Regions from separate parts of the Micromonospora chokoriensis genome, predicted to be linked through region 2. Evidence: riboswitches for the same ligand, from Rfam matches in the RefSeq annotation. Region 2 holds a riboswitch; the other holds the start of a gene.

Region 1 (15,694 bases), 650 kb from region 2:
ACCGCCGACGAACCGGCCGAGATCCTCGTCTGGGAAATGCACGCCACGATCAACTGACCGGGGCCCGCGAACCTGTGCTGCGCCGGGCCGCGCGGTCTGCCGCGCCGCGCCGCGTCGTCTGCCGCGCCGCGTCGTCTCTCATGATCGTGCTCGAACATGGAAGTAGTGGCCTCCCATCGTCGGGAGGCCACTACTTCAAGGATCGAGCACGATCTTGCCGCGGGACGAGGCCCGGCAAGAACTGGGCCGACCCGAGCGTGTCGGGGCCGCGGGCCGCGGGCCTCCGGCCGTGGGCTGTGGGCCGCCGGTCGTGGGCTGTGGGCTGTGGGCCGTGGGCTTGTCTACGCCGGCGACTCGGTGCGGTCGGCGGCCCAGGTGGTGTGGAACGAGCCGTCCCGGTCCACCCGCTGGTAGGTGTGCGCGCCGAAGTTGTCCCGCAGACCCTGGATCAGCGCGGCGGGCAGCCGCTCGGCGCGCAGCGCGTCGAAGTACGCCAGCGACGACGAGAAGGCGGGCGTCGGCACACCGGCCCGGGTCGCGTCACCCACCACCCGCCGCCAGCTCGGCACACCGGCCGCGACGGCGTCGGCGAAGTACGGTGCGACCAGCAGCGTCGGAAGGTCGGGCTGCTGGTCGTACGCCTCGCGGATGCGGTCCAGGAAGCGGGCCCGGATGATGCAGCCGCCCCGCCAGATCGTCGCCGTGCCGCCGAGGTCGATGTCCCAGTCGTACTCCTGGCTGCCGGCCCGGATGTGGTCGAAGCCCTGCGCGTACGCGACGATCTTGGAAGCGAGCAGCGCCCGACGGACGTCCTCGACGAACGCCTCCCGGTCGGTGACCTGCCACTTGTCACCCGCGTCGGGGAATGCCCGGCGGGCCGCCTCCCGCTGGTCGACGTGCCCGGACAGCGAGCGGGCGAAGGTGGCCTCGGCGATTCCGGTGATCGGGATACCCAGGTCCAGGGCGCTCTGCACGGTCCATCGACCGGTGCCCTTCTGCTCGGCCCGGTCCTGCACGACGTCCACGAACGGTCGGCCGGTGTCCGCGTCGGTGTGCGCGAGCACGTCGGCGGTGATCTCGATGAGGAACGACCCCAGCTCGCCGTCGTTCCAGTCGCGGAAGATCTCCGCGATCTCCGCCGGCTTGGCGTCCAGACCGGAGCGGAGCAGGTCGTACGCCTCGGCGATGAGCTGCATGTCGGCGTACTCGATGCCGTTGTGCACCATCTTGACGAAGTGCCCGGCGCCGTCCGGCCCGACGTGCATGCAGCACGGCACACCGTCCACCTGCGCGGCGATCTTTTCGAACATCGGCCCGAGCTTGGCGTACGACTCGGCGGAGCCACCCGGCATGATGCTCGGGCCGAGCAAGGCGCCCTCCTCACCACCGGAGACGCCGGTGCCGCTGAAGTGCAGCCCCTGCGCGCGCAGCGCCTCCTCCCGACGGCGGGTGTCGGCGAAGTGGGCGTTGCCGCAGTCGACGATGATGTCGCCCTCCTCCAGCAGCGGCACCAACTCGTCGATCACCGCGTCGGTCGGCGCACCGGCCTTGACCATGACGATGACCGCGCGGGGTCGTTCCAGTGACGCCACGAAGTCGGCCATCGTCTCGCCCGGCACGAAGGTGCCCTCGTCGCCGTGCTCCGCGACCAGGCTGCGGGTGCGCTCCGGCGACCGGTTGTGCACTGCCACCGTGAAGCCGTTGCGGGCCAGGTTGCGGGCCACGTTGCGACCCATCACCGCCAGCCCGGTCACACCGATCTGTGCCTTCGCCTGCTCAGCCATCCGTGCCGCCACCTCTCGTCACCACTATTGGCGTTCCGAACCTATCGTGATGTGGGCCGATCCGGGACCAGTGATCCACCCTCTGATACGCCAGGTGGTCGCGAAGCTGCCGATGGTGGCGACGCGACCGGTCAACCCTCGGCGAGTCGGGCTTCGATCCGGGCGACCTTGCCGGTGAGCGCGTCGGTGACCCCGGGCCGGACGTCGGCCTTGAGCACCACGCTCACCCGGGGCGCCCGCGCGGCGACAACGTCGACCGCGCGCTTCACCACCGCCATCACCTCGTCCCACTCGCCCTCGACAGTGGTGAACATGGCATCGGTCCGGTTGGGCAGGCCGGACTCCCGGACCACCCGGACCGCCTCGGCGACCAGGTCACCCACGGAGTCGTCGCCGCCGAGGGGGGTGATCGAGAACGCGATCAGCATGTACCGATCGTGCCAGTAATTCGGGTGCGCGTCCCGTCGGGCGGCCGTTAGGGTACGGACATGCGTTACTGACGCCCCACCTTCCGAGCCGGCCCGCCGCCCCGCGCCGCGGTCCGTGCGCTCGCGGGCGTCCGCATGTCCCCTCCGCCGTTCGGCGGCGCTGGCTGTGTCCGATCCCGGCGAGCAGTCCCTCCACCGTTCGGCCGTCGCGTTGCGACGGTCACCAGCCGATCCGACCGGCCGCCGGCGCGCGGGACCGGCCGTTCCGGTCGGCATTGAAGGAGGCCCGCATGCCTGCCAGGCGCAATCCGAAGAAGTCCCGTAAGACACCGCTCGGCACCAACCCGACGACCGAGCACGGCCGTCCCCGAGCAACCCGCCCCGACCTCGACCTCGCGGTCGAGCCGGCGATCCAGGCCGAGCGGGCAGCGCTGGCCGACGCGGCGTCGCGGGAGGTGCTGGCAGAGCCGGCGCTGCCGGCGGTGCGGGTCGAGCCGGCGCTGCCGGCGGTGCGGGTCGAGCCGGCGGCGGTGCTCGATGAGCTGACGACGTCGATCGACGTGCCCGCGGCAGTCGACGCCCCGACGGTGGGAGCCCTGCCGAAGTCTGCCGGGCGACCGGCGGCACCGACGGCCGGACCGCCCCAGGGTGGCGGCGGTCGCGCGGGCGGCGGCCGCAGCCGACCGGCCGGTCAGACCCGCCGCTACGCCTTCCGCCGCAGCTGATCGGTCGTCCTGGCGTCCCCGTTACGCGGGGGCGCTGGGACATGGCAGCAATAACAGGGATGTAGTGGCCTCCTTCGCCAACGAGGCCACTACATCCCTGTTGTTGTGCGGATCTTGGCGGCGGCGGGGCGGTCGGGCGGGCAGCAGGCGGCAGCAGGCCAGCGGGCGGCGGCGGCGGGGGGTCGGGCGGCCAGCGGGCGGTCGGGCGGGCAGCAGGCGGTCGGGCGGGCAGCGGGGCGGCGGGCTCAGCCGATCAGGGGGCGGAAGGTGCCGAGGAGGACGCTCGTGGTCAGGGCAGCTCCGGCCAGGGCTGCCGCGCCGGCGACGAGGAGCCCGTCGGCGCGGGTGAAGTACTGGCGGCGGGCGACGGTTCGGGGCGTACCGGCGTCGAAGCCACGAGCGTCCATCGCCACCGCTAGCCGGGTGCCCCGGCGGATCGCCCCGACCAGCAGCGCGAACGCGGTGGAGGCGAACAGTCGCAGCTTGGCCAGCGGGTTGCCTCCGGCGTCGACGCCCCGTGCCCGCCGCGCCATGCTGATCATCTGCCACTCCTGGCCGAGCAGTGGCACCAGCCGGAACGCGGCCAGTGCCCCGATGGCGAACCGGGCGGGTGCTTTCGCGTTCTGGATCAACGCGTCGGCCAGGTCGGTGGGGTCGGTGGTCGCGAAGACGATCACTCCGGGCAGGGCCACCGCGAAGACTCGCAGCACCAGGCCGAGCGCGGTGAGCAGCACGCCGGTACTCACGAACACCGGTCCCGCGTCCAGCAGGACCCGGCCGGAGCGGTCGGCGGCGAAGAGCACCAGGGTCACCAGGATGCCGGCGGCGCTGAGGAGCAGGGGCCAGGCCCGCCGTGCCAGCACCCGGTAGCGGATGCCGAACAGCGGCAGGACGGCGAGTTCGAGCGCGATGGCGATCGCCGGGGCCACCGGGTCCAGAGTGGCCAGCAGGGTGAACGAGAAGACCAGGGCGGCGGCGACCTTCGCCACCGGGTTGCGGCGGGCCAGTGGCGCATCGGGCGCGGCGACCGGCTCGATACTGATCATCGGTCGTCGCCCGGGGTCGCTCGTAGGGTGACAGTGCGGTCGGCGAGCGCGGCGACGAAATCCGCGTCGTGGGTGACCGCGACCACGCCGTGTCCGGCGTCGCGCAGGTCGGCGAAGAGGTCGACCAGCTCCCGCCAGGTCCGCCGGTCCTGGCCGAAGGTGGGTTCGTCGCAGATCAACAGGCGGGGCGCGGTGGCCAGGGCGGTCGCCACGCTCAGCCGCCGCGCCTCACCACCCGAGAGGGTGTACGGGTTGGCAGCGGCGAGTCGGGCCAGCCGCAGCCGTTCCAGCAGCTCGGCCACTGTCTGCTTGACGGCTGAGTCGGGTTGACCGGTCCGGCGCGGGCCGAGCGCCAGCTCGTCGAAGACGGTGCCGGTGACGAACTGGTGCTCCGGGTCCTGGAAGACCGACCCGATCCGGCGGGCCAGGGCGGGGGCGCGCCAGCGGTGCGGGGGAGTGCGGTGGTCCGCGCCGGCCAATTCGGCGGACGCGGTGACCCGCCCCGTGCCCGGCCGGAGCAGCCCGCCCAGCAGCAACGCCAGGGTGGACTTGCCGACGCCGTTGGGTCCGCGGACGGCGAGCGCCTCGCCGGCGCGTACCCGAAGATCGGTGGAGGCCAGCCGGGGTGGCAGGCCGAGCCGGTCGGCGGTGAGCAACAGCTCCCCGGCCGCGGCGGTGGCCGGGCGGGGCGCGATGGGGTGACCCGGCACCCACACCCCCTCGGCGGCCAGGGCGGCGCCGTGGGCGGCGAAGACGGCTTCGGGTGTGCCGTCCGCACGGACCCCGCCGCCGGGTTCCAGGACCACCACCCGGTCGACCAGTGGCAGCGCCTCGGCGACCCGGTGCTCGACCAGGATCAGTGTGGTGTCGGCGTCCAGCGCACCGGCCACCGCCTGCCGGATCAGCTCGGCCCCGGCCGGGTCGAGGTTGGCGGTCGGCTCGTCGAGCAGCAGCAGGCCGGGGCGGAGGGCGAGCGCGCCGGCCAGGGCGAGGCGCTGCTGCTCGCCGCCGGAGAGCGCGGCCGTGTTGCGGTCGCGGGGGTACGGGAAGCCGACGCGGTGCAGCGCCTCGTCCACCCGGGGCCAGATCTCGTCGGTCGGCACTCCCCGGTTCTCCAGCCCGAAGGCGACGTCGTCGCCGCAGCGCGCCATCACCAGTTGGGTTTCCGGGTCCTGGAAGACGATGCCGACGCGCTCCCGCCCCTTGCGGGGGTCGAGCCCGTCGATCTCGACGATGCCCTCCTGCTCACCGGAGTCCTCGGGGAGCAGCCCGGCCAGCGCGCTGAGCAGGGTGCTCTTGCCGGCCCCCGACGGGCCGAGCAGCAGCACCCGTTCGCCGACCTCGACCCGCAGGTCGACCCCCCGCAGCGCCCAGGCCCGCCGCCCAGCGTGCCGCCAGCCGAACCCCCGCAGAACGACAGCGCCCACCGGCCCCCCTCTCGCACGCTTACTCGTTGTCGATCAAGAGGTTTGCGTCAGATTCCGCCTCCGGTTGACGCAAACCTCTTGATCAACGCAGCCGGACCGGGGTCAGACCAGGGCGCGGTCCCGGCCTGCCGGGAACCGGTCCAGGACGCCGGTGTTGGCCAGGGCCTTGGTCAGCAGCCAGCCACCGGCGCCGGCGATCACCGTGGCGCTGACGATGGTGATCAGCGCGTACGGGATGCGGTAGTCGGTCAGCTCGTAGTCGACGTTCCAGATGAAGAAGTCGAACAGCGCGGCGCTGAGACCGGTCAGCGCGCCGGCCAGGACCGCGGTCGGCAGCCGGAACGACCGGTACCGGAAGGCGGCGAACGCCAGCTCCGCGCCGATGCCCTGCACGATGCCCTGCGGGATCACCGTGCCGGCCCACTGGCTGCCCAGCAGCGCGGAGAGGACTGCGGCGACCGTCTCGCAGTAGAGCGCGGCACCGGGCTTGCGGATGACCAGGCCGCCGATCACGGCCGGCATCAGCCAGACGCCGTACAGCAGCGCCTGCGCCGGCGGGAAGAAGGTGAACGCACCCTCGGTGGCGCTCCAGACCAGGCCCCACGCCCAGAAGATGACGCCGAAGGCGACAGCGATCACCGAGGCGACCACGATGTCGATCGTGCGCCAACGGTGGGTGTCGGTGGTGGATGTCATGTGTTGCTCCCAGTTCGTGAGTGCGAACCAGGAGAAGACGCACGCCGCGTCCGGTGGCACCGGACGGCGGCGCGGCTGGAGGTCGACCGAACTCCCTGCGCTGGCATTACCCAGATCAGGTTCGAGGGTCTGCGGGCGTGCCCGCACTCTCAGCGCTGTGCGCTCCCCTGTCGGATGTGAAGTTGTCTCGCTGACGCTAACACCGACCGGGGGTGCGGGCCCAGCAGGGCACCCGCCTGACCTGCGGGAGCGGTCGGCCCGACCCCGGATGGGTACGCTTCCGATCATGCGGGTCGACGCGCGAGGCTTCACGTTCGAGGTGACCGACGCTGGTCCGCCGGACGGCGTGCCGGTTCTGCTGCTGCACGGTTTCCCGCAGCACAGCGGTGAGTGGGACGACGTCCTACCGGCACTGCACGCCGCCGGCCTGCGCACGTACGCGCTGGACCAGCGCGGTTACTCGCCGGGCGCGCGGCCCACGGCGGTGGCCGACTACCGGATTCCCGAGCTGGTCGCCGACGTGGTGGCGGTGCTCGACGCCCTCGGCCTGGACGCCGTCCACCTGGTCGGGCACGACTGGGGCGCGGTGGTGGCCTGGGCGGTGGCCGCCGGGCACGCCGAGCGGGTCCGCACCCTGACCGCGGTGTCCGTCCCACACCCGGCGGCCATGGCGTACGCCCTGAGCAACGACAGCCGACAGAAGGCCCGGTCGTCGTACATCGCGCTGTTCCGTGAGCCCGACAAGGCGGAGAAGGTGCTGTTGGCGTGGCACGCCACCGCGTTGCGCAAACTGCTCGGCGGGGTCGGCGACCGTGCCCGGGTGGACCGCTACGCCGACCCGATGCGCGAGCCGGGGGCGCTCACCGCAGCGCTGAACTGGTACCGGGCGATGTCCCGAGCCGACCTGGCCGCGGTCGGCCCGGTCGCGGTGCCCACCACGTACGTGTGGAGTGACCGGGACGTCGCCATCGGCCGGCCCGCCGCCGAGGCGTGTGCGGCGAACGTCACCGGCGACTACCGCTTCGTGCAGTTGGCCGGCGTCAGTCACTGGATCCCGGACGCGGCGCCGGGCCCACTCGCCGAGGCGATCCTGGCCCGGGCCGGCGGGACGGCCTGAGCTGGTAGAACGCGGGGCGCCCTGCCTGGTCGACGTGCTCGACTCGGGCGCGGTTGACTTGTTGGCCTGCAATCGGACGACGGAGGACGCATGACGGTGAGTGCCGAGGACTACCTGGCCGTGGTGACCGAGACGATCGGCCGGGTGGCCGCCAGCCAGCGGGAGGCGGTGGGCCGGGCCGCCGACCTGATCGCCGAGGCCGTACGCGCCGACGGTGTGGTGCACGCGTTCGGCACGGGGCACTCGGAGGCCCTCGCCATGGAGATCGCGGGTCGGGCGGGTGGTCTGGTGCCGACCAACCGGATCGCGCTGCGTGACCTGGTGCTGCTCGGCGGTGAACCCGCCGACCGGCTCGGTCCGATGCTGGAACGGGACCCGAGCGTGGCGCACCGCCTCTACGAGTTGGCCCCGGTGCGGCCCACCGACGTGTTCGTGCTCGCCTCGAACTCCGGTGTCAACGGGGCGATGGTGGAGTTCGCCGGCTTGGTCAAGGAACGCGGCCACGGGCTGGTGGCGATCACCTCGGCGCAGCACTCCGGCCGGATGACCTCCCGGCACCCGTCCGGGCGCAAGCTGAGCGACCTCGCCGACGTGGTGCTCGACAACGGAGCCCCGTACGGCGACGCGACCCTGCCCCTTCCCGGCGGTGGCGCCGTCGGCGCGGTCTCCTCGATCACCGCGGCCCTGCTCGCCCAGCAGGTCACCGTGGAGGTGGTGGCGCGGTTGCTGGCGGCGGGGGAGCGGCCCCCGGTCTACCTGTCAGCGAACATCCCGGACGGCGACGCGCACAACACCGAGCTGGAGACCCGGTACGCGGGCCGCATCCGGCGCGGGTCCTGAGACCGTCGCCGGTGCCCCGCCCCGACGGCGGACTGCGTCTGCGAAGTGAACGGGAGATGTCGTGAACCTGTTTCGCGCTCGGCCGGGTGGGGCATTGGCGTTGCTGCCGGCGGCCGGGACCGCCGGCAGTAGCGTCTCACCGGAGGTAGCGCGTGTCCAAGGAGACCGAGAAGCAGCGCTGGCAGCGCAACTTCGCCGACCTGCTCCAGGAGTTGCGGGTCGCACAGACCGGCGTGCAGATCCTCTTCGCCTTCCTGCTCACCCTGCCGTTCAGTAACGGGTTCACCCGGACCAGCGAGTTCCAGCGGGACGTCTATATCGTCGCGCTGCTCGCGGCGGCAGCCGCCACCGCAATGATCATCTCGCCGGTGGCGTTCCACCGGGCGCTGTTCCGGCAGGGCCGCAAGCCGGAGCTGGTGCGCTTCGCCCACCGGATGGCCAGCGGGGGCCTCGCCTTCATGCTGATCGCGATGGTCAGCGCCGTACTGCTGATCACCGACTTCGTGCTGGACCGGCCGATCGCCTTCCTGCTCACTGCCCTGACCGGCGTCTGGTTCCTCACGTTCTGGATGATCCTGCCGTTCGCCCGGCGCAACTGGGGTGAGGACGACATCGACGACGATGACGACGACCCGGACACCAGCATCGGCCGCTGACCACCTCGATCCGCACGCACCGCTACCCCTGGGTAACAACCGGGGGTAGCGTGGCGGTAGCCGCATCGAGCTTCGAGGGGGCAGCCGTGACCACGACGCATAACGGCCGACCGGCACCGGACGATCCCGACTCCCCAGCCACCACCGGCGCCGCCGCGCCGCTGCCGGCAGAGGCCGGGCAGGTCTCCGAGAAGGAGGCCCGACAGGTCGCCGAGGCCGCCCGGGAGTCCACCTGGGACCGACCCAGCTTCGGCAAGGAGCTGTTCCTCGGTCGGTTCCGGCTCGACCTGATCGACCCGTGGCCCCGGTCCGACCCGGGCGACGCCGCCCGCGCCGAGGCCTTCCTCGGCCGGTTCCGCACCTTCCTGACCACCGAGGTGGACGGCGCGGCCATCGAACGCGACGGCTCCATCCCGGACTCGGTGTTCCATGGCCTGGCCGACCTCGGCGCGTTCGGCATGAAGATCGACCGGAAGTACGGCGGGCTCGGCCTCAGCAACCTGCACTACTGCCGGGCGCTGATGCTCGCCGGTTCGGTCAGCCCGGCCATCGGCGCGTTGCTCTCCGCCCACCAGTCGATCGGTGTGCCGCAGCCGCTGAAGATGTTCGGCACCGGCGAGCAGAAGCAGACCTTCCTGCCCCGCCTCGCCGCCGGCGAGGTGTCCGCCTTCCTGCTCACCGAGCCCGACGTCGGCTCCGACCCGGCCCGGCTGGCCACCACCGCCGAGCCGACCGAGGACGGCACCGGCTACCGGCTCAACGGGGTGAAGCTGTGGGCCACCAACGGCATCGTGGCCACTCTGCTGGTCGTGATGGCCCGGGTGCCGGCCGGCGAGGGGCGTCGAGGTGGGATCACCGCCTTCGTGGTGGAGGGTGACAGCGAGGGCATCACCGTCGAGCGCCGCAACGAGTTCATCGGCCTGCGCGGCCTGGAAAACAGCCTCACCCGGTTCCACGACGTGTTCGTGCCCGCCGAGAACGTCATCGGCGGCGAGGGCAAGGGGCTGAAGATCGCCCTGACCACGCTGAACACCGGCCGGCTCTCCCTGCCGGCGATGTGCGTGGGCGCCGGCAAGTGGGCGCTGAACGTGGCCCGGGGCTGGGCCGCCGACCGGGTCCAGTGGGGTCGGCCGGTGGGCGAGCACGAGGCGGTCGCGCAGAAGCTCTCCTTCATCGCCGCCACCACGTACGGCATGGAGACCATGCTCGACCTCTGCTGCCTGCTCGCCGACGACGACCGTAACGACATCCGGATCGAGGCGGCGCTGGTCAAGCTGTACGCCAGCGAGATGGCCTGGACGATCGCCGACGAGCTGATCCAGATCCGGGGCGGGCGCGGCTACGAGACGGCCGACTCGCTGGCCGCCCGGGGCGAACGCCCGGCCGCCGTCGAACAGATGCTGCGCGACCTGCGGATCAACCGGATCTTCGAGGGCTCCACCGAGATCATGCACCTGCTGATCGCCCGGGAGGCGGTCGACGCGCACCTGTCGGTGGCCGGCGACATCATCGACCCGGACGCCGGGTTGGGCCGCAAGGCCAGAGCCGGCGCCCGCGCCGGTGCGTTCTACGCGAAGTGGCTGCCCACGCTCGCCGTGGGCCGGGGGCAGAGCCCTTCGGCGTACGCCGAGTTCGGGCCGCTCGCCGCACACCTGCGCCAGGTGGAGCGGTCGTCGCGCAAGCTGGCTCGCTCGACGTTCTACGCGATGTCGCGCTGGCAGGGAAAGATGGAGCGCAAGCAGGCGTTCCTCGGCCGTGTGGTGGACATCGGCGCCGAGCTGTTCGCGATGTCAGCGGTCTGTGTCCGGGCCTCCGCCGAACGGGACACCCGACCGGAGAACGTCGAGCTGGCCGACCTGTTCTGCAGGCAGGCGCGGGTGCGGGTCGACGCCCTGTTCGCCGCGCTGTGGGACAACACCGACTCGGTCGACACCGTCGCCGCGAAGCGGATCCTCGCCGGCCGGTACGCGGGCCTGGAGGAGGGTGTGATCACCCCGTCCGACGAGCTGCCCTGGGTCGCCCGCTGGGCTCCCGGCCCGTCCGCCGCCGAAGACGTTCGCCGCCGAATCCCACCGAAGCCGTAACCCCGCCGCCTCGTGCGCTGTCTGGCTTGATCGACTGCGTATTGGCGAGGTGGTGGTGTCCCGCCTCGATACCGCCGACCTGGAGTCGATCAGCCGGCCGCCAGTGCGGAGGGCTGCGCGGAGGGCTGCCCGGCCGCCAGTGCGGAGGGCTGCGCGGAGGGCTGCCCGGCAGCCAGTGCGGAGGGCAGTGCGGCAGCGGCGGTCAGCGGGAGACCGCCCAGGCCAGCACGCCCGCCAGGATCAGACCGTTGAGCCCGGCCAGCGCCAGGTACGCCGCCGGCGGGATCTTCTTGCCCCGCCGGAGGAAGGCAACCAGGACAGCGGCGTAGCCGAGCAGCAGGACGGCGATGACGACGAGGAAGTAGAACACCCGGAGACCTTAGCGGCCCGGGCCGCTCTGGCCCGAGTCGGCGCAGCGCACACGCCCAGCGGGCCCACCACGCTTCCCTTGATCAAGTGATGGAAAGTAGCTCAGAGACAGCACGGAGACCTACTCTTCATCATTTGATCAAGGCGGGCCGCGGTGGCGACCCGTGGCGCGGGTGGGGTCTTAGCGGTCCCGGGTGCGGAGACCGAGTTGGCGCAGCTCCAACGCGGCCAGCGCGTCGACTGTGGCGTCGTCGCCGCGCCGCCACGCCTCGGCGACGTCCGGCGCGATCCGGGTCAGCCGGCCCAGTGGCTGGGTGGCCAACGCGCGCAGGGCGAGCAGGTCCCGGCCGGCGGGCCCGGCGGCCAGTTTCGCGGCCGACCCGGCCCGGCGCATCCAGCGCACCCGCAACGGCAGCCAGCCGAAGAGCACCAGGCCGAGCGGGAAGATCAGCACTGCGACGGCGAGGGCGAGCGCGAGCTGGTCGACCAGGTGTTGCTGGTCCCGACCGGCGTCGGCGAGCCCCCGGGCGGCGTCGGCGGCCTGCCGGAAGGGCGCGGTCAGCTCGTCACCCACCAGCGGGACCCGACGGACCTTGCCGCCCGCGTCGGCGAGATTGTCGGCGAGGCCACTGCCGGCGCCCTCCAGCTTCTGCCCCGGTACGGCGAGCTTCTGCACCAGGTCGTGCAGCCACAGCGCGCCCCGGACCGCCGCGTACACCCAGGCGACGACGAGCAGGTCGGTGAGCAACTGACGGGCGGCGGTCGGAAACCGATCGGCATAGATTTTCACGCCGGACAGCGTGCCACGAACGACGACGCCCCGGCACCCGTCGATCGGCGGCGGCTGGGAGCAGGCGAGCTGCAGGTCCACGAACGCGATGGTGTCGCCCGGCAGGACGTACCGGTCGATCTCGACGAACCCCTGGTGGCGGGCGATCTGTCACGCGGACAGGCTGGTCAGCGGACGCAGGTCGGGCAGGTGCCGAAGATCTCCAGGGTGTGACTGACGTCGGCGTAGCCGTGCTGCGCGGCGACCCGGTCGGCCCAGCTCTCCACGGCCGGGCCGGCCACCTCGACGGTGCGCCCGCAGGCCCGGCAGACGAGGTGGTGGTGGTGCCCCTCGCTGCACCGGCGGTAGAGGTGCTCGCCGCCCGGCGGGCGCATCACGTCGATCTCGCCGGCGTCGGCGAGCCCCTGCAGGGTGCGGTAGACGGTGGTCAGGCCCACCCGTTCACCGCGTTGCCGCAGCATGGCGTGCAGGTCCTGGGCGCTGTGGAAGCCCTCCATCTCGCCCAGCAGCGCGCTCACCGCCGAGCGTTGCCGCGTGTTACGCACCGCGGCGCTGCTCTCGCTCATGATCCCTCCCCGGCGTGGCTGACGGCGTCCGCCACGATGTGCGCGACGTGCTCGTCCACGAGGCTGTAGGCGATCTCCCGACCACGGCGGGAACCGCGGACCACTCCCGCGCCGCGCAGCACCCGCAGGTGCTGGGAGACCAGCGGCTGCGCGGCGCCGAGTTTCTCCACCAGCTCGTGCACGCATCGTTCACCGTCGGCCAGCTCGCTGACGATGGCCAGGCGGATCGGCGCGGACAGGGCGCGGAGCAGTTCGCTGGCCCCGTCGAACCCGTCGTAACCCGTCGCGCTGGTCATCTTGCAACGGTAACCAATACCACCGACGTCCCGCTGATCAGGATCAGCTCAGCACGACCTCGTGCGGTTCGGGTGCTGGGGCGGGCGCCGGTGTCGCCCGGCGGCGCAGTGTCCGCCAGATGCCGCCCGCCACGGCCACGACCAGGAAGGACGCGATCGCCACCAGCACCACCGAGGCGCCGGGAGCGGTGTCCGCCGTCGCCGCCACCCAGACACCGGAGCCGGCGGCGAAGAGCCCGAGCGCCATCGCGGCGGCCATCGTGCTGCGGAACCCCCGGGTGACCTGCTGGGCGGTGGCGACCGGCACCACCATCAGCGCGCTGATCAGGAGCACCCCGACGGCCCGCATCGCGATGGTCACGGTGACCGCGGTGGCGACCGCGATCAGCAGGTTCAGCGTGCGTACCGGGAGGCCGGAGACCCGGGCGTACTCCTCGTCGTGGCTGACCGCGAAGAGCGCCGGCCGCAACGCGATCATCGTGACCAGGATCGCCGCGCCGAGCACCGCGATGGTGACCAGGTCGGCGGGCGAGATGGTGGTCAGCGACCCGAACAGGTAGGCGTTGAGGTTCGCGCTGGTCGCGTCCGAGAGGCCGACGAGCAGGACGCCGCCCGCGATGCCGCCGTAGAAGAGCAGGGCCAGGGCCAGGTCACCGGAGGTACGCCCCCGGGCGCGCACCAGTTCGATGGCGACCGCGCCGATGGTGGCGGCGATCACCGCGACCAGGACCGGTGAGCGGTTGAGCAGGAGGCCGGCCCCGACGCCGGTCAACGCCACGTGCCCGACACCGTCACCGATCAACGCCAGTCGGCGCTGCACCAGGTAGATGCCGAGCGCCGGGGCGGCCAGGCCGATCACCAGAGCGCCGATCAGGGCGCGCTGCATGTAGGGGTACTGGAAGAGTTCCATCGGTCAGTTGCTCCACAGCCCGGCGGGCTCGTCGTAGCAGTGCGGGTGCACGTGGTCGTGGTCGGGCGCCGCGTGGTGCCCGGCCGGGTCCGGTACCGCGCCGTCGTGGGCGATACGACCCTCGTGAACGACGACAGCCCGGCTGATCACCGGCCGCAGGGGGCCCAGCTCGTGCGCGACCAGCAGCACCGTCCCGCCGTCGCCGACGAAGTCGCGTAGCGCGCCGGCGAACGCCTCCTGGCTGGCCGCGTCCACCCCCGCGGTGGGCTCGTCGAGGACCAGCAGCTCCGGTTTGCCGGCCAGGGCACGGGCGATCAGGGTGCGCTGCTGCTGGCCGCCGGAGAGCGTGGCGACCGGGTCACCGGCCCGGTCGGCGAGCCCGACGGCGAGCAGCGCGGCGTCGACGGCGGCGCGGTCGGCGCGGCCCGGTGGGCGGAGCACCCCCCGGCGGGCCAGCCGGCCGGAGGCCACCACCTCACGGACGGTGGCCGGCACACCGCCGCCGGCGCCCAGGCGCTGCGGGACGTACCCGATGCGGGCCCACTGCCGGAAGCGCCGCAGCGGCCGGTCGAAGAGGGTGACCGAGCCGGCGCTGAGCGGCACCAGCCCGAGTACGGCGCGGATCAGTGTCGACTTGCCGGACCCGTTGGCGCCGAGCACCGCGACGACCTCGCCGGCGGTCACGGTGAGCGAGATGTCCCGGAGCACGGGGCGGCCGTCGTAGCCGACCACCCCGTGCTCGACGGTGATGACAGGTGCGGTCACGAGCAGCTCAAGGCCGTCTGCAGGGTCTGCAGGTTGGTACGCATCACCGAAAGGTAGTCCCCGTTGCTGCCGGCGGCGAGCCCTTCGATCGGGTCCAGCACGGCGGTCCTCGCGCCGACCTGGCCGGCGATGGTCTCGGCGACCTTCGGGCTGACCAGCGTCTCGAAGAAGATCGTGGTGGCCTGGTGCTCCTTCGCCTCCTCGATCACGTGCGCGAGCCGCTGCGGCGAGGGCTCGACGTCCGGGCTCAGCCCGGTGATGCCGACCTGGTCGAGCTGGTACCTGTCGGCGAGGTAACCGAACGCCGCGTGACTGGTCACGATCTCCCGCCGCTGGCAGGTCGCCAGGCCGGTCTTGAACTCGCTGTCCAGGGCCGTCAGGTCGGCGCGGAGCGTCGCGGCGCGGGCGGTGTAGTCGGCCGCGTGGTCCGGGTCGGCGGCGCCGAGCCGCTGGGCGAGCTGGTCGCCGATGCCGGCCAGCCGGGTGGGGTCGAGCCAGACGTGCGGGTCCTTGCCGCCGCTGTCCTCGGTGTGACCCTCCTCGCCCTCGTGGTCGTGCCCGCCGGCGGAGGCGTCCAGCAGCGGCTGCACGCTCGTCACGTCGAAGGCCCGGTCGCCGCCGTTCTGCGCGACGGCGTCGTCCACGGCCGGCTGGAAACCCTTGAGGTAGACGATCAGCTCCGCGTCACTGACCTGGCCGACCTGGCTCGGGTTGAGCTCCAGGTCGTGCGGCTCGGCACCGGGCTTGGCCAGGTTGGTCACCCGGACGGCGTCGCCGCCGATCCGCTCGGAGAGGAACTGGAGGGGGTAGAACGCGGCCACCACGTCGACTCTCTTCGGGTCGGCGCCGGCCGAGTCACCGGTGGAGCAGCCGGCCCCGGCGCCCAGGGCGAGCAGGGCGGCCGCGGCGGCCAGGACGCGGTACGTGGAGCGGTTAATCATGTGAACAACTGTCCGTGGCAACGATAATGATTGTCAAAAACGCATGAACGCATGATTGCATGTCAGAGCAGCTTCGCGAGGCCGACAGTCACGAGCAGGGTCAGCATCAGCAGCCGGATCAGGCGGGTCCGCGGCGCCTGAACCGCCCAGGTCGTCGCCAACAGGGCGATCAGACCCGCGGCGAGCGCCAATGTCAGCAGCCCGCCGACCACCCCCGGCGTGAAGAACGCCACCAGCACCACCACCAGGGTGAG
Region 2 (15,694 bases):
CCTGCCCCTCGGGCTGCGGCTCCAACTGCACCGGCCCGACCTTCTGCCCGTCCGGGCCGGTGGCCGTGAGGACCAGTCGCACCACCTGGTCCAGTCGACGCCCGTCGGGGTAGGTGGCCTGGATGGTGACACCCTCGGCGCCGTCGCCGGCCACGACGAGTTTGAGCTTGTCGGCCTGCGCCGCCCGGGCGGCCTGAGCGGCCTGAGCGCGCTGAGCGGCCTGAGCGGCCCCCGGGGCGGCGGCGAACACCGTCAGAGCCAGTCCGACGAACACGGCGGCCAACATCGTCCGAATACGCGTCACGGACATCTCCTCACTACGGATGAGGGAGGCCCCTCCCCGACGCCGTGGCGTCGGAGAGGGGCCTCGTCGGATCAGAGCTGGCGACCGGGTGCGAGCCGGGTGGCGTCGCCACCGAGCCGTCCGGTGCCCTTCACCGTTTCGCCGTCGTTCGCCTTGACCCCGGCCTTGCTGGCCGCGCCGCCGAGCCGAACGATCATGGCGTCGGCGTCCCGGATCAGGACGTCCCGGACCTCCGCCTCGCCCACCAGAGCGGTGTCGGAAGCGAGCGTCCGGAACGCGGTCAGCTGCCGCACCGCCGCCTTGTCGTCGCCGGCCGCCTCGGACTTGCGGACGGCGTCGAGCTTGTTGGTCAGCTGCTTGTGCGCCTTGGCCGAGAGGCGACCCGTCGCCTTGAACCGGTCCAGCAGACCCTGCATGTCCCGGAACGAGGTGGTGACGAAGAACCGGACCGTCGAGGTGGTCTCGTTGCCCGCCTTGTCGGTCGCGGTCACGGTCAGCTCGTGCAGGCCGAGCGACAGCTCGTACATGGCCTGCAGAGTGCCGCTGGCGTACGCCTCGCCGTCCAGCTTGCCGACCACGGTCGCGATGCCCGAGGTCGGGTCGACAGCCTGCCAGGACACCCGGACGTCCTGGCTGTCACCGTAGAGCTGGCCGTCGGCGATACCGGAGACCAGCAGCGTCGGCTTGGTGCCGTCGATCTTCAAGATCGCCGACTTGAGCGTCTCGACGTTGCCCGCCTTGTCGGTCGAGCGGTACAGCAGCTCGTGCTGCCCGTCACCGGTCACCTCGACCGGCGCCGTGTACGGCGTCCACGCGCCACCGTCCAGCGACCACTCCACCGTCTTGACACCGGAACCGGCGTCGGTGGAGGCCAGCACGACCGGGATCGTGCCGTTGTGCCAGCCGGCGTCGTTCGCCGGAGCGAACGTCGCGGTGGTCACCGGCGCAGTGGCGTCGATCTTGGCCGAGACGGTCTTGGTCGCCTCCACGTTGCCGGCCTTGTCGGTCGAGCGGAACCGCAGCTCGTGCTCGCCGTCACCGGTGACCTCCACCGGGGCGGTGTACGCCGTCCAGGTGGTGGCCCCGTCCAGCTGGTACTCCGTGCTGGCGAGCCCGCTACCGCCGGCCTCGTCGGCGGCGGTGAGGGTCACCGTCACCGGCCCGGTGTACCACCCCTCGGTCGGGGTGCCGGACACCGACGCCGTGGTCACCGGCGCGGTCTCGTCGGCCACCTTCGTGCTCAACCGGAAGTAGTCGAACGCGGCGGTCTTCGAGGCCGTCTGGTTGGCGCCGAGGGTGAACAACCCGACCTTCGGGGTGGCACCCACAGCGGTGTTGGTCAGCGCCTCCAACGCGGTCCAGGTCGTCCCGTCGGCCGAGTACGACGCGGTGAACGTGTCACCGGTGCGGGCCAACCGGAGGTGCCACACGGCACTGGTCAGGCTGGTCACCTCCGGCTGCGGGTTCTGGACCGCCCCGGCGATCTCGCTGCGGAACTCGATCCGCCGCGTCACCGCCGAGCCTGCCTGGTTGTCCGCGATGAAGTCGAACTTCAGGTAGTTGTCGTCGTCGGCCTGCACGAGCAGACCGGCCTGCTGGTACTGCTCGTTCAGCAGACTGCCGTCGACCTTCGTCTCCAGGGTCCAGTCGCCCGACGGCGCGGTCTGGAGGATGAAGTTCTTCGGCCCGGTGTTGTCGGTGCCGTAGATGTCACCGTTGGGCACGTCGATGCGCAGCGCGCCACCGGTGACCCGGTAACCGGTCGGGTCCTCCCGAAGGATCGCGTCCCACCGGCACTTGTCCAGCGCGTCACCGTTGAACTCGTCCGACGGGTCGACCGGGCCGGCCGGGGCGTCCGGCGTGACCTGGAACGAATCGAAGGCCGCGTTGACGACCGGTGCCTCGGTGCCGCCGTTGAGGGCGAAGACCCCGATGCGCGGGTTGGTGATGCCGGCGAGCGCGGCCGAACGGCCGACCGGGGTGAAGGTCTGCCCGTCGGCCGAGACGGCCGCGGTCAGGTTCGTCCCGTCGCTGGTGACCCGCAGGTACACGGTGTCACCCGCCGGAGCGGCGATCCTGTCGGCAGCCTCGTTGCGCGGCGTGGCGGCGGTCTCCCGAATGAACTCCACCGACCGGCTGCCGTTGTACAGCAGGTCCAGCTTGGCGTAGTTGTCGTCGTCGCCGTACACCAGCAGACCTGCCTGCTGGTAGTTGGCCGTCACCGGGAGGGTGACCTTGGTGGTCATCTCCCAGGCGCCGGTCGGCGCCGGCTGGAGCACCAGGTTGGTGGCGTCGTTGCGAGCGCCGTAGAGGTCACCAACGCCGGTGGGCAGCAGGAGCGCGCCGCCGCTGAGCGAGTAGAGCTGGTTCTCCCGGACGACGCTCCAGCGCTCCTTGTCGAGGCTGTTGCCGTTGAAGTCGTCCGAACGCGCCCCGAAGCAGGACGTGTCCGGAGCGTCCACCCGCACCGGCACCGTGGCGTACGCCTTGGCGCCCTTGCTGTCGGTCACCGTGAGGGTGGCCGTGAAGGTGCCCGCGGTGGTGTAGGTGTGGCTGGCGTCCACAGTGGTCGCCGTGCCTCCGTCACCGAAGTCCCAGGCGTACGTCAACGGGGTGTCGCCCTCGGCGTCGGTGGCCGTGCCGTCGAAGGCGACGGTGACCGGTGCGGTGCCGGTGGCCGGGGTGGCCGTGGCACTGACCACCGGCGGCGCGTTCTCGGTGACACCGCGGCCGACGAAGTCCATCCAGTTGACGTTGAACAGCGAACCGGAGCCGCCGTTCGGGTCACGGGCCAGGAAGTACAGCGAGCCGCTCGCGGCACCGGTGACCGGCGCGCTCACGTCCGTGTACGTCTGCCACCCGCCCGTCGCCGGCACGGTGGCCGTGGCGACCACCGGTCCGTCGACAGCACCCGCGCGGACCTCGATCCGACCACCCGCGGCGGCCGAGGCAGCCCGGAAGCGGATCTCGGTGATGTTGGTCAGGTCCGCCGGAGCGACCGACCACCAGTCGCCATCCTCGATGAATGCGATGCTCTGCCCGCCGCCGGCCGGGTCGGTGGCGGCCTCCCGCTGCACGCCGGCGTCGCCGCCGCCGGTGCTCACCGGAGCGCGCCCGGTGGCGGTGAAGTACTCGGCCTGTTTCTGCTTCGGCTGCAGGACCTCGATCTGCCGACCGGTCAGGGCACCGGAACCGCCGGCGCCGCCCTTGTCGGTGTAGGTGGCCTCGAAGACCGCGAAGACGTTCGCCTCGGCGCCGTGCCCGGAGGCGAGCGACGTCTGGACGGTGCCGGTGCAGCCGGTGTGCTGCTCCAACGGGTGGGCGTGCTCGTCGTGCCCGAGCAGCACCTGGAGCCCCACCTTGGCACAGTCGATCTGCCCGTCCTCGGGGTCGGTCACCTTGATCGAGTAACGGACCTGGTCACCCCAGTTGAAGAACCCGCCGTCCGGTGGGAACTCGATGGAGACCGTCGGAGCGGTGTTGCCCACGGTCACCGGCACGTTGGCCACCGCGGTCCGACCCTTGGGGTTGGTGACGGTGAGCTGGGCCGTGTAGTTGCCCGCCGTGGCGTACGTGTGCGTCGGGTTGGCCTCGGTCGAGGTCTGCCCGTCGCCGAACGTCCAGGCGTAGGTGAGCGCCCCACCGTCCGGGTCCCGGGAACCGGCGCTGGAGAACGTGACGGTCAACGGCGCCGGACCCGAGGTCGGGTTGGCGGACGCCGCCGCGATCGGGGCACGGTCACCGGCGGTGTAGTCGATCCGGTAGACGCCGGAGTTGTCGTTGTTGCCACCGAAGCCGCTGCCCCACTCGATCAGGTACAGCGCGCCGTCCGGACCGAACTCGAAGTCCATCGGCCGGATCATGCTCATGCCGGTGAGCAGCTGGTTGATGTCCACAAGCGACTTGCCGTCGGCGGTCACCTGCATGGTGTACATCTTGTTCTGGTTCCACTCGCCGAGCAGAGCCTTACCGTCGTAGTACGCCGGCCACTTCCGGTTGGAGTTGAGGTCGGCGTCGTAGCGGTAGACCGGGCCACCCATCGGGGCGCCACCGCCGCCGATCTCCGGGTAGCGCGCGTCACCGGCGTACCCGTAGTCGACGGTCGCGGGGACGACCGGCGGGAGGTTGGTCAGGCCGGTGTTGTTGGGCGAGTTGTTGACCGGTGCGGCGCAGTCGAACTTCGGGCCGCTCGGACCGGACGGGAACGTGTAGTCGTTGTAGGCCTCGTTCGTGCCCGTGCAGTACGGCCAGCCGTAGTTGCCCGGGGTGACGATGTTCCACTCGACCAGACCACGCGGGCCCCGGTTCGGGTTGTCCGAGTTGGCGTCCGGCCCGTAGTCGCCGACGTACAGCGTGTTGGTCTTCGGGTCGGTGCCGATCCGGAACGGGTTGCGGAAGCCCATCGCGTAGATCTCGGGACGGGTCTTCTCGGTGCCCGCAGCGAAGAGGTTGCCTGCCGGAACGGTGTACGTCCCGTCGTCCTCCGGGTGGATCCGGATCACCTTGCCGCGCAGGTCGTTGGTGTTGGCCGAGGTGCGCTGCGCGTCGTAGTCCTGGCGGCCCGCCCGCTCGTCGAGCGGCGAGTACGAGTTCGACTCGAACGGGTTGGTGTTGTCACCGGTGGCCAGGTACAGGTTGCCGTCGCTGTCGAAGGCCATGCTGCCGCCGGCGTGGCAGCAGGTGTTGCGCTGGGTGTCGACCCGCAGCACCTGCTTCTCGCTGGCCGGGTTGATGGTGTCGCCGGTGACGGTGAAGCGGGACAGCAGGTTGCGGCTGACCCCGTCGTTCGGGGCGTAGTACAGGTACACCCAGTTGTTGGTCGCGAAGTCCGGGTCGAGCCGGATGCCGATCAGGCCGTCCTCGTTGCCGGTGAAGACGTCCAGGTCGACGGCGGTGACGGTGTTGCCGGTGTCCGGCTTCACGATCTGCACGCGACCGTCGCGCTCGATGTAGAAGACCCGCCCGTCGGGGGCGATGTCCAGCTCCATCGGGTTGCTGGTGTTGCTGTCCAGCGTGACCTTCTCGAAGTTCGCGGTCTTCGAGGCGCCGCAGTCGGCGTTCTCGACGCCGGCCGCGGTGCGGATGCCGCCGAGCAGGTGGGAGAGGAACTGGGGCTCGGCGTACGACTCCCGGGTGTGCCCCAGGCCCGTGTACCAGGACCGGCCACCGTCGTAGTCCTGACACCAGGCGACCGGGTGGTCGGCGCCCATCGCGCCGGCGCCGGGGGTGTAGCTCTTCTCGTCCAGGCTGGCCAGCACGTGGACGTCCGGCCGGGGGTTGGACTGGTAGTTGTACCACTCGTCGAACCGGGACCAGCGCTCCGGCAGACCGGCCGTGGACGGGTGGGCGTGATCCTCCACCTTGACCGTGGCCGTCTGGTTCTGCGGGTGGTTGGCGAAGTACGCGCCGACCAGGTCGCCGTACCAGGCCCAGCTGTACTCGGTGTCCGACGCGGCGTGGATGCCGACGTAGCCGCCGCCGGCCTTCACGTAGCGCTCGAACGCCGCCTGCTGCTCGGCGTTGAGCACGTCACCGGTGGTGGAGAGCCAGATCACCGCCTTGTACTTCGCCAGGTTGGCGTCGTTGAATGCGGCGCCGTCCTCGGAGTTGTCCACGGTGAATCCGTTGGCGGCGCCGAGTTGCTGGATGGCGGCGATGCCGGTGGGGATGGAGTCGTGCCGGAAGCCGGCGGTCTTGGAGAAGATCAGGACGGAGAAGGGATCGGCTGCGGCCTTTGGCGCCTTCGGCACCACCTGGCTGACCGGGGCTGCGGCTTGCGCATCCCGTGGGGGGGTCTGGGCGGCTGCCTGGGCAGGCGTGCCGAACAGGGTGGTCGAGGCCATGGCCAGGGAGATCAGGGTTGCAGTGATGGGTACGCGGGCACGACGAGAACGGGACACGCCGCCTCCTGTGTCGTAGTGACAGAGCTCGCGGGAGTCGGCTCGCCGAACGCCCTCCCTCATGGAGCCGGTGGTGACGCCGTGCCAGGGTGCCCCCACCGACATTTTGTCGAATCGCTGAACAAATTAATTCGGCTGGCTCGATGTCGGGCAAGATGCAGACGGGTAACGGTTCTGCAACGGCGTGCGACATTCCGAACAGGACCGTATGAAGTGCCCCATCGATCTTGCTCGTCGCGGTCGGCCGTGACGCCGTCGAACCCGCCTTGGCAGACCGGCGGATCTGTCGTACGGTGACACGCAAGTAACCCACGGGAGCCCGGTGTACCGGGCTGAGAGGGGGGCTGACAGCCCCCGACCGTCGAACCTGATCCGGGTAATGCCGGCGCAGGGAGGAGTGTTGCCGTGCCGTCCCTGGGGCGACTGCATCTGATCACCGACACCCGACCCGGGCGTGACCCGCTCACCGTGGTCCGGGCCGCCCTCACGGCGGCCCGCACCGACCTGGTGGTGCAGGTCCGGGTCGAGGACTCCGCCACCGACCGCGAGGCGTACGACCTGGCCCGGCGGGTGCTGGCGCTCTGCGACCCGTACGGGGCGACCTGCCTGGTCAACGACCGGTTGCACGTCGCGCTCGCGGTCGGTGCCGCCGGGGGGCACGTCGGTGCCGACGACCTGCCGGTCGCCGCCGCCCGCCGGGTGCTCGGCCCCGCCGGAGTGCTCGGCGCCACCGCCCGTGCCCCGGGCGCGGCCACCGAGGCGGTCGCGGCCGGAGCCAGCTACCTGGGCGTCGGGCCGTGCCACACCACCAGCACCAAGTCCGGCCTACCCGATCCCATCGGGCCCACCGGGGTACGCGCCGTCGTCGACGCCGTGGACGTGCCGGTCATCGCGATCGGCGGAGTGACCGCCGAGCGGGTGCCGGCGCTGCGGGCAGCCGGCGCGTACGGGGTGGCGGTCGTCGGTGCCCTCTCCGCCGCCGCCGACCCGGCGCGGGCGACGGCCCAGCTGATCGAGGCGCTGACGTGCTGACCGGCCGGTTCCCGTCACCGCCGTCGCGCGACCGGGTCCGGCCGGATGTGGCGGTGGTGGGGGCGGGACCGATCGGGCTGTCCATCGCCTGGCGCTGCGCCGCCCGAGGGCTGCGGGTCGTCGTACACGATCCGGCACCCGGTTCGGGGGCCTCCGCGGTGGCCGCCGGCATGCTCTCCCCGGTCGCCGAGGCGTACTTCGGTGAGCGGCAGTTGACCGGACTGCTCCTGGCGTCCGCCGAGCGGTGGCCGGGGTTCGCCGCCGAGTTGACCGAGGTGACCGGCGTCGACATCGGCTACCGGACCGAGGGCACCCTGATGGTCGGCCTGACCGGCGACGACCTGGCCGAGGCACGCCGGCTGTGGGCGTACCAGCAGGGCTTGGGTCTGCCGGTGACCCCGCTGCGCCCCAGCGAGCTGCGCGACCGCGAGCCGGCGCTCGCCCCGAGGGTGCGCGGCGGCGCGCTCGCGCCCACCGACCACCAGGTGGACCCACGGCTGCTGGTGCCGGCGCTGCGCGCGGCGGCGCAGCGGGCCGGCGCGGCGCTGGTGCCGCAACCGGTTCGACGACTCTCCGATGTGGAGGCCCGGGTGACGGTGGTCGCCGCCGGGTGCGGGGCCGCGGCACTCACCGGTCTGCCGGTGCGGCCGGTCAAGGGCCAGATCCTCCGGCTCCGCGCGCCCGACGGCGTCGCGCCGGGCTTCCGGCACGTGATCCGGGGGTACGCCGACGGCGAACCCGTCTACCTGGTGCCCCGTGTCGACGGGGAGGTCGTGCTCGGCGCGACCGTCGAGGAACGGGCGGACACCACCGTCACCGCCGGAGCCGTGCAGCGGCTGCTCCGCGCCGGAGTCGACCTGCTGCCGGAACTGGCCGAGTACAACCTGGTCGAGGCGGTTGCCGGGCTGCGCCCGGGTACGCCGGACAACGCGCCGATCCTCGGGCCGCTGCCCGGCCGACCGGACGTCCTGGTCGCCACCGGGCATCACCGGCACGGCATCGTGCTCGCCCCGGTCACCGCCGACCTGATCGCGGGCCTGGTGCTCGACGGCATAAGCGACCCGCTGCTCGGGGCGTTCCCAGCCGACCGTTTTCTCGGCGGCCGGACGCCCGGTGGCAGCCCTGATCGCAGCACGGAGGGGGACCAATGGAGTTGACGGTGAACGGGGCCGGACGCGACGTGCCGGGCGGCACGTCGGTGGCCGACCTGGTGCGTGACATCGTGCCCGAGCAGCGTGGGGTGGCGGTCGCGGTCAACGGGGAGGTCGTACCCCGGGCGGGGTGGCCGGACACGGCGCTGCGCGACGGCGACCGGGTCGAGGTGCTCACCGCGGCGCAGGGCGGGTGAGCGGCATGTCGTTCGAGCTGGGCGGGGAGACGTTCACCTCGCGGCTGATCCTCGGCACCGGCGGCGCAGCGAACCTGCACGTCCTGGAGCAGGCGATCCGGGCGTCCGGCACCGGGCTGGTCACGCTGGCGTTGCGTCGGGTGGGCACCGCGCCCGGCTCCACCGGCGGGCTGTTGGACCTGCTGGACCGGTGCGGGGTACGACTGCTGCCGAACACCGCCGGCTGCCACACCGCGACCGAGGCGGTCAAGGTGGCCCGGCTGGCCCGGGACGCGTTCGACACCGACTGGGTCAAGCTGGAGGTGATCGGCGACGAGCGGACGCTGCTGCCCGACGGGGTGGAGCTGCTCCGCGCCGCCGAGGAGTTGGTCGCCGACGGCTTCACCGTGTTGCCGTACACCAGTGACGACCCGGTGCTGGCCCGCCGCCTCGCCGACGTGGGCTGTGCGGCGGTGATGCCGGCCGGCTCACCGATCGGGTCGGGGCTCGGCATCGGCAACCCGCACCACATCCGGCTCATCCGGCAGGGCGTGGACGTGCCGGTGATCCTCGACGCGGGCATCGGCACGGCCTCGGACGCCGCCTTGGCCATGGAGTTGGGCTGCGACGCGGTGCTGCTGGCCAGTGCTGTCACCCGAGCGGCCGACCCGGTGGCGATGGCGACCGCGATGCGGTACGCGGTCGAGGCGGGACACCTGGCCGCCGGGGCCGGCCGGATCGCCCGACGTTTCCACGCGCTCGCCTCCACACCCGACGAGGGAAGACCCGACCTGTGACCGGGCCCGACGGGCGCGCCCCCTCAGCTTCCCACCCGGCATCCCACCCGGCGGCAGATCTTGGAAGCAATCCGCCCCTGGAGGGGCCCGTTCCTTCCAAGATCCCGTTGGGGGTTGTTGTTCTCACCGACCGGCTCGTGGCGCAGGGCGGGCTCGACCGGGTCGTGGCGGGCGCCGTGGCCGGGGGAGTGCGCTGGGTGGTGCTGCGGGAGAAGGACCTGCCCCGCGCCGAACGGGCCGCCCTGGCCGCCGACCTGCGCGCGATCCTCGCCGGCGTCGGCGGGGCCCTCGTCGTGGCCGGCCCCGACCCGCTCGGAGGCGACGCGGTCCACCTGCCGGCCGCCGGCCCGTACCCACCACCGATCCACACGGTGGTCGGCCGCTCCTGCCACGACGAGAACGAGCTGACCCGCCTGACCACCGAGCACTACGCCACCATCTCCCCGATCTGGCAGACGAAGACCAAACCGGGCTACGGCCCACCCCTGGGTGTTGCAGGGCTGGGCAGCCTGGTCCGCGCCAGCCCGGTGCCCCTGCTCGCCCTCGGCGGAGTCGAGACACCAGAACAGGTAACCGCCTGCGTCAAGGCGGGAGCAGCAGGCGTAGCCGTCCTTGGCGCGATCATGCGAGCCCAAGACCCCGCCGAGGCGTCAGCGAGCCTGACCAGCGCCTATGTAGAGGCGGTCACCCCGGTGCTGACCCAAACCCGGCGCGGGGTCACCCAGGTCCCCACGTCAGGGCTGCGGCCGACCGTGCCCACGCAGGGATCAAGCCTGATCGCCCGGAGTGGGCGCGGTCGGCCGCAGCCCCCAACCGCAACCAGGGAAAGAAGATGACCCCGCAAACACTGCTGACCATCGCCGGCTCGGACTCCGGCGGCGGCGCGGGAATCCAGGCCGACCTCAAGGTCTTCGCGGCGCTGGGCACGTACGGCACCAGTGTCCTCACGGCGGTCACCGCGCAGAACACCCGGGGTGTCGACGCCGTTCTGCCGATGCCTCCGCGCACTGTCACCGAGCAGTTGGACAGCGTGCTCGCAGATTTCACCGTCGCCGCCGTGAAGACGGGCATGCTCGGCACTCCCGCGGTAGCCGACGCGGTGGCCGAGGCGGCACGGGCCGGCCGGCTGCCCCACCTCGTCGTCGACCCGGTGCTGGTCGCCACCAGTGGTCACCGGCTCGGCGTGGTGGGCGCGGTGGAGCGGCTGCTGCCGTACGCCACCGTCGCGACGCCGAACTGCGCGGAGGCCGCGGCTATCACCGGACGCCCGGTCGACGACGTGGCCGGGATGGTCGTCGCCGCCGAGGCGCTCGCGGCCGGCGGACCCGACTACGTGGTGGTCACCGGCGGCGACCTGGCTGGCGGCGAGGCGGTCGACGTGCTGCACGGCGACGGCGTCACGACTCTGCTGCGCGCCCCACGGGTGGACACGCGGCACACCCACGGCACCGGGTGTTCGTTCTCGGCGGCGATCGCGGTGCGGCTCGCGCTGGGCGATCCGGTGCCGGCGGCGGTGGGGGCCGCCAAGGAGTACGTGCTCCGCGCGCTGGACGGCGCGCGGGGTTGGGAGCTGGGCGCGGGGCGCGGACCGCTGAACCACTTCGGCTGGTCCGCTTGATCACCAGGGAGGCTGTCATGCAGGCACGAGGCAAGGTGTACGTCGAGGGTTCCCGACCGGACGTCCGGGTGCCGTTCGCGGAGGTGGAGCTGACCGGGGACCATCCGCCGGTGCGGCTCTACGACACGTCCGGCCCGGGGTCGGACCCGTCGGTGGGGTTGCCACCGTTGCGCGGCCCGTGGATCGCCGAGCGGGGCGACGTGGCACCGGCACGGGGTGCGGGCACGCCACTCGCCGGTGTGGACGGTCGCCGACCCACGCAGCTCGCGTACGCGCGGGCGGGTGTGGTGACGCCGGAGATGGAGTTCGTGGCGATCCGGGAGAACGTCGACCCGGAGCTGGTGCGTTCGGAGATCGCCGCCGGCCGGGCGGTGCTGCCGCTCAACGTCAACCACCCGGAGTGCGAGCCGGCCATCATCGGCAAGGCGTTCCTGGTCAAGGTGAACGCCAACATCGGCACCTCGGCAGTCAGCTCGTCGGTCGCCGAGGAGGTGGAGAAGCTCACCTGGGCGACCCGGTGGGGCGCCGACACGGTGATGGACCTGTCCACGGGTAAGCGGATCCACGAGACCCGGGAGGCGATCGTGCGGAACTCGCCGGTGCCGATCGGGACCGTGCCGATCTACCAGGCCCTGGAGAAGGTCGGCGGCGACCCGGTGAAGCTGAGCTGGGAGGTGTTCCGGGACACCGTCATCGAGCAGGCCGAGCAGGGCGTGGACTACATGACGGTGCACGCCGGGGTGCTGCTGCCGTACGTGCCGCTGGCCGTGGACCGGGTCACCGGGATCGTCTCGCGCGGCGGCTCGATCATGGCGGCCTGGTGCCTGGCGCACCACGAGGAGAACTTCCTCTACACCAACTTCGCCGAGCTGTGCGAGATCCTGGCCCGCTACGACGTGACGTTCTCCCTCGGCGACGGGCTACGGCCCGGTTCGATCGCGGACGCCAACGACGAGGCGCAGTTCGCCGAGCTGCGTACCCTCGGCGAGCTGACGAAGGTCGCCTGGGAGCACGACGTGCAGGTGATGATCGAGGGCCCGGGCCACGTGCCGATGCACAAGATCAAGGAGAACGTGGACCTCCAGCAGGAGTGGTGCCACGAGGCACCGTTCTACACACTCGGGCCGCTGACCACCGACATCGCGCCTGCGTACGACCACATCACCTCGGCGATCGGCGCCGCGATGATCGGCATGTTCGGCACCGCGATGCTCTGTTACGTCACCCCGAAGGAGCACCTCGGCCTGCCGGACCGGGACGACGTGAAGGCGGGCGTGATCGCGTACAAGATCGCTGCGCACGCCGCGGACCTGGCCAAGGGGCACCCGGGGGCGCAGGCCTGGGACGACGCGCTGTCCAAGGCGCGGTTCGAGTTCCGCTGGGAGGACCAGTTCAACCTCTCGCTGGACCCGGAGACCGCGCGGTCGTACCACGACGCGACGCTGCCCGCCGAGCCGGCGAAGACGGCGCACTTCTGCTCGATGTGCGGCCCGAAGTTCTGCTCCATGAAGATCACCCAGGAGCTCAAGGAGTACGCGGCACGCGGCATGAAGGACAAGTCGGAGGAGTTCGTCTCCGGCGGAGGCCGGGTCTACCTCCCGCTGGCCTGACTCCGGGCGAGCGCAGTCGGTCGGGCCCGGCGCTTCCGGTCGGGCCCGGTGCGGCCGGGCGGGGCGCGGGCTGGCCGGGTGTGGCGTGGCCTGGCCGGGCTTCCGGGCGTGGCCTGGCCCGGCGTGGCGTGGCGTGGCGTGGCCTGGCCCGGCGTGGCATGGCCCGGCGTGGCATGGCCCGGCGTGGCGTGGCATGGCCCGGCGTGGCATGGCGTGGCCTGGCCCGGCGTGGCCTGGCCTGGCGTGGCCTGGCGTGGCGTGGCCTGGCCTGGCCTGGCCTGGCCGGGCTTCCGGGCGCGGCGTGGCCCCGGCTCGGCCGGCCGGACGGGTGATCGACTCGGGTTCACTGGTGTCGTGGTGTCCAGGCGTGCGGGATGGCCCGACCTCAGCGAACCCGAGTGGATCACGCAGGTTCTACTCGCGGTGGTGCCGGCCGGTGGAGCGCAGCGAACGACGGGCGTTCCCCTGCTCCGGCTCGTTGTCCGAAACCGGCTTGCTCAGGCCCGCGACCCAGTCGACGAACTCCTCGTCCTGGGCCGGCAGCGGTTCCGTCGCGCCTTCCGGATCCTGGCGCTCCTCGCTCCGGGCCCGGTTGCGGCGGAAGAGGCCACCGAGCCGTCCGCGCCGGGAAGGCTGTTCCGCCACTGTGCCGGCCGTCGGCGTGGCGTCACCGCTGGCCGGGTCGTCGGTGTCGGCGGCCGAACCAGCCCTGGCCGGCACGACGGGGAACTCCACGGCACTCGGGCTCTCGGACGGGGAAGGCGTTCCGCTGTGGTCGGCCGGGCTCGGACGGTCCGGCGACTCTGTCGGTCGGGTACGTCGGGTCGTGTCGAAAGCGTTCCAGGTGCTGGCCCGGCTCAGGTCCGGCAGCGGCGCCCGGTGTCGAGGTCTCGGCATCTGGTCGGTCGACGCCTCCGGCCCGGTCGGCCCATCCGGAACCGTCGACTCCGGCCCAGCCGCCTGCGGCGGCACCGTCCAGGCCGACGTGACCGGCCAGGGCGATCGTGCCGGCGTCCACCGGTCGGCCTCCGGGTTACCGGTGGCCGGAATCCCGAACAGCCCAGCGGTGGAAGCGTCCTCGGCGACGTCGTCGGCCCGGGCGGCTGCGGACGCACTGGCCGGGTCCACCGGTGACGCGGAGTCACGGGCGGCTGCGGTGGTGGCGGACGGCGGCACGGTGGGGTCGGTGGTCGCGCCGACCGGGGTACGCGGCGAGCCCGCCTTCGGATCGGCCACCTTCGACGTCGGGCTGGCAGCGGGCTGGGGCTTCGCTGCCGTCCCGACGTTGCCCGCGTCCTTCTTGCCGGCGGCCGGGGTACGTGGCCGGTTGACCGCCTCGGCTTCCGGGCCAGGTGCGGACGGTGCGTCGGTGATGCCGGGTGCGACGGTCGGGGTCGCTGCCGTCGCGCGGGTCGGGGAGACCTTGGCCTCCGGGTCGGAAGCTGTGCCTGCGCTCGCGTCGCTGGGCACCGGAGTGTCGGCCGGGATGTCGGAACCGGTGCGGTCGGCGGACCTGCCGGACCGGGCGACCTTCCTGGTGCGCCCGGTGGTCGTCCCGTCGGTGTTCGTTGGCTCGGTCGACGACACGTCGCCAGGGGAGTCGGCTGTGGCATCCGAACCGACCTTCGGCTTGCGCGTGCGGCGCGGCTTGAGCGTTGCCGCCGCGTCACCGGCGCCCGTGCCGGCCGCGCCCGTGCTGGCCGCGCCCGTGCTGGCCGCGCCCGTGCTGGCCGCGCCCGTGCTGGCCGCGCCCGTGCTGGCCGCGCCCGTGCTGGCCGCGCCCGTGCTGGCCGCGCCCGTGCTGGCCGCGCCCGTGCTGGCCGCGCCCGTGCTGGCCGCGCCCGTGCTGGCCGCGCCCGTGCTGGCCGCGCCCGTGCCGGCCGCGCCCGTGCTGGCCGCGCCCGTGCTCAGCGCGCCGGTCGCACCCGCGCCGGTCGCACCCGTGCCGGTCGCACCCGTGCCGGTCGCGCCCGTGCTGGCCGTGCCGGTGCTCAGCGCGCCGGTTGTGTCCGTGTTGGCTGCGCTGGTCGCATCGGTCGTGCCCGAACTGGTCGTGACGACGCCGGTTGCGCCGGTGCCCCGGTCGTCGGTCGGTCGGCTTTTCGTGCGTGGTGTCGAGTTGCCGGTCGGCTCGCCGTCGGCCGGGCCGGCGGCACCCCCGCGCCGGCTCTCGGCGCCCGTCGCCGCTGTACCGGCCGCTGCTGCACCGGCCGCTGCTGGACCGGTCGCTGCGGTGCTGGTCGCTGCGGTGCTGGTCGCCGCCGCACCGGTTGCGGCGTCGGTCGGGCTGCTGACCTCGGTGGTGGCCGGGCGCTCGGTGTCGGTCGAGGAGACGCCGTCCTCCGGGATCAGCCTGTGGGTCCGCGTGTCGGCGGTGAACTCGCCGGTCGGATCGGTCAGCCAGGATGCGGGCCTGGCCAGCGCCCCAGGGGTTGCCGCAGTGGCGGGGGCCGGACCGTGTTGGCCGCTCGCTGTGGTCGTCGGCCAGTCCCAGTGGGCCGGGACGGTGCGTACACCGTCGGAGCCTTCGGCGGCCCACGGACCGGGAACGACGGCGGCCGGCTTCGCGTCGGTGGGTGGCTCCACGGCGGTGCGTTCGGCGGCGGCCGGCTCGTTCGGTGAATCCGTCGACGTCGCGCCCGGCAGTTCCGGGCCCGGGGGCAGCGGGCGCAGGATGTCGGAGGGCTCGATCGCCGCCGGGTCGGTGGTACCGGCGCGGGCCGGCCACCGCAGCAGCGCGGCGGCAGCCGCGCCGAGCGCGCCGGCGAGGATCGCGATCAACGAGGCGTAGTAGGGGGTGGCCTGGTAGCGGTCCACCGCGTCACCCGGGCCCGCGGTCAGGTACGCGAATGCCACCAGCACCGGCCCGGCCACCCCGGTGGCTCCGCTGACCAGTGGCGCCTGGCCCTGCCAGCGGGCCAGCCCGGCGGTCGCCCCGCCCGCCAGCAGCGCCACGATGGGCAGCAGGAGCAGCGCCAGCCGTTGCGCGGCGGCGTCGTCCAGCCAGCTCGGCTCGAGGACGCCGAGTCGGACCGTCGGCAGGGGGCCGGTCGTGCCGAGCGACGGCAGTACCGAGATCAGTGCGAGCAGCCAGACCGCGCCGGCG

The links. A riboswitch is a leader RNA that binds a small molecule or an ion and turns the genes downstream of it on or off. The one in region 2 is predicted to bind thiamine pyrophosphate.
Region 1: linked by a shared signal. The riboswitch ahead of GA0070612_RS12820 (ECF transporter S component) and the one ahead of thiE (thiamine phosphate synthase) in region 2 are both predicted to bind thiamine pyrophosphate.

Annotation. Positions count from the first base shown of each region.
Region 1 covers NZ_LT607409.1:2,689,023-2,704,716, forward strand. Annotated here, with positions in the region: gene GA0070612_RS12790 (pirin family protein) at 1-57, shown strand, start outside; gene gndA (NADP-dependent phosphogluconate dehydrogenase) at 342-1,784, opposite strand; gene GA0070612_RS12800 (thiamine-binding protein) at 1,916-2,212, opposite strand; gene GA0070612_RS31405 (hypothetical protein) at 2,503-2,937, shown strand; gene GA0070612_RS12810 (energy-coupling factor transporter transmembrane component T family protein) at 3,183-3,983, opposite strand; gene GA0070612_RS12815 (ABC transporter ATP-binding protein) at 3,980-5,410, opposite strand; gene GA0070612_RS12820 (ECF transporter S component) at 5,513-6,106, opposite strand; TPP riboswitch at 6,181-6,285, opposite strand; gene GA0070612_RS12825 (alpha/beta fold hydrolase) at 6,393-7,223, shown strand; gene GA0070612_RS12830 (sugar isomerase domain-containing protein) at 7,314-8,063, shown strand; gene GA0070612_RS12835 (DUF6328 family protein) at 8,216-8,719, shown strand; gene GA0070612_RS12840 (acyl-CoA dehydrogenase family protein) at 8,806-10,803, shown strand; gene GA0070612_RS31830 (hypothetical protein) at 11,006-11,173, opposite strand; gene GA0070612_RS12845 (hypothetical protein) at 11,354-12,043, opposite strand; gene GA0070612_RS12850 (Fur family transcriptional regulator) at 12,130-12,528, opposite strand; gene GA0070612_RS12855 (ArsR/SmtB family transcription factor) at 12,525-12,824, opposite strand; gene GA0070612_RS12860 (metal ABC transporter permease) at 12,868-13,734, opposite strand; gene GA0070612_RS12865 (metal ABC transporter ATP-binding protein) at 13,738-14,499, opposite strand; gene GA0070612_RS12870 (metal ABC transporter substrate-binding protein) at 14,496-15,440, opposite strand; gene GA0070612_RS12875 (hypothetical protein) at 15,503-15,694, opposite strand, start outside.
Region 2 covers NZ_LT607409.1:2,035,548-2,051,241, forward strand. Annotated here, with positions in the region: gene GA0070612_RS09655 (hypothetical protein) at 1-310, opposite strand, end outside; gene GA0070612_RS09660 (ThuA domain-containing protein) at 376-6,204, opposite strand; TPP riboswitch at 6,506-6,615, shown strand; gene thiE (thiamine phosphate synthase) at 6,610-7,236, shown strand; gene thiO (glycine oxidase ThiO) at 7,233-8,393, shown strand; gene thiS (sulfur carrier protein ThiS) at 8,384-8,584, shown strand; gene GA0070612_RS09680 (thiazole synthase) at 8,581-9,360, shown strand; gene GA0070612_RS09685 (thiamine phosphate synthase) at 9,462-10,196, shown strand; gene thiD (bifunctional hydroxymethylpyrimidine kinase/phosphomethylpyrimidine kinase) at 10,193-10,978, shown strand; gene thiC (phosphomethylpyrimidine synthase ThiC) at 10,996-12,588, shown strand; gene GA0070612_RS31365 (hypothetical protein) at 12,669-12,920, shown strand; gene GA0070612_RS31370 (hypothetical protein) at 13,003-15,694, opposite strand, start outside.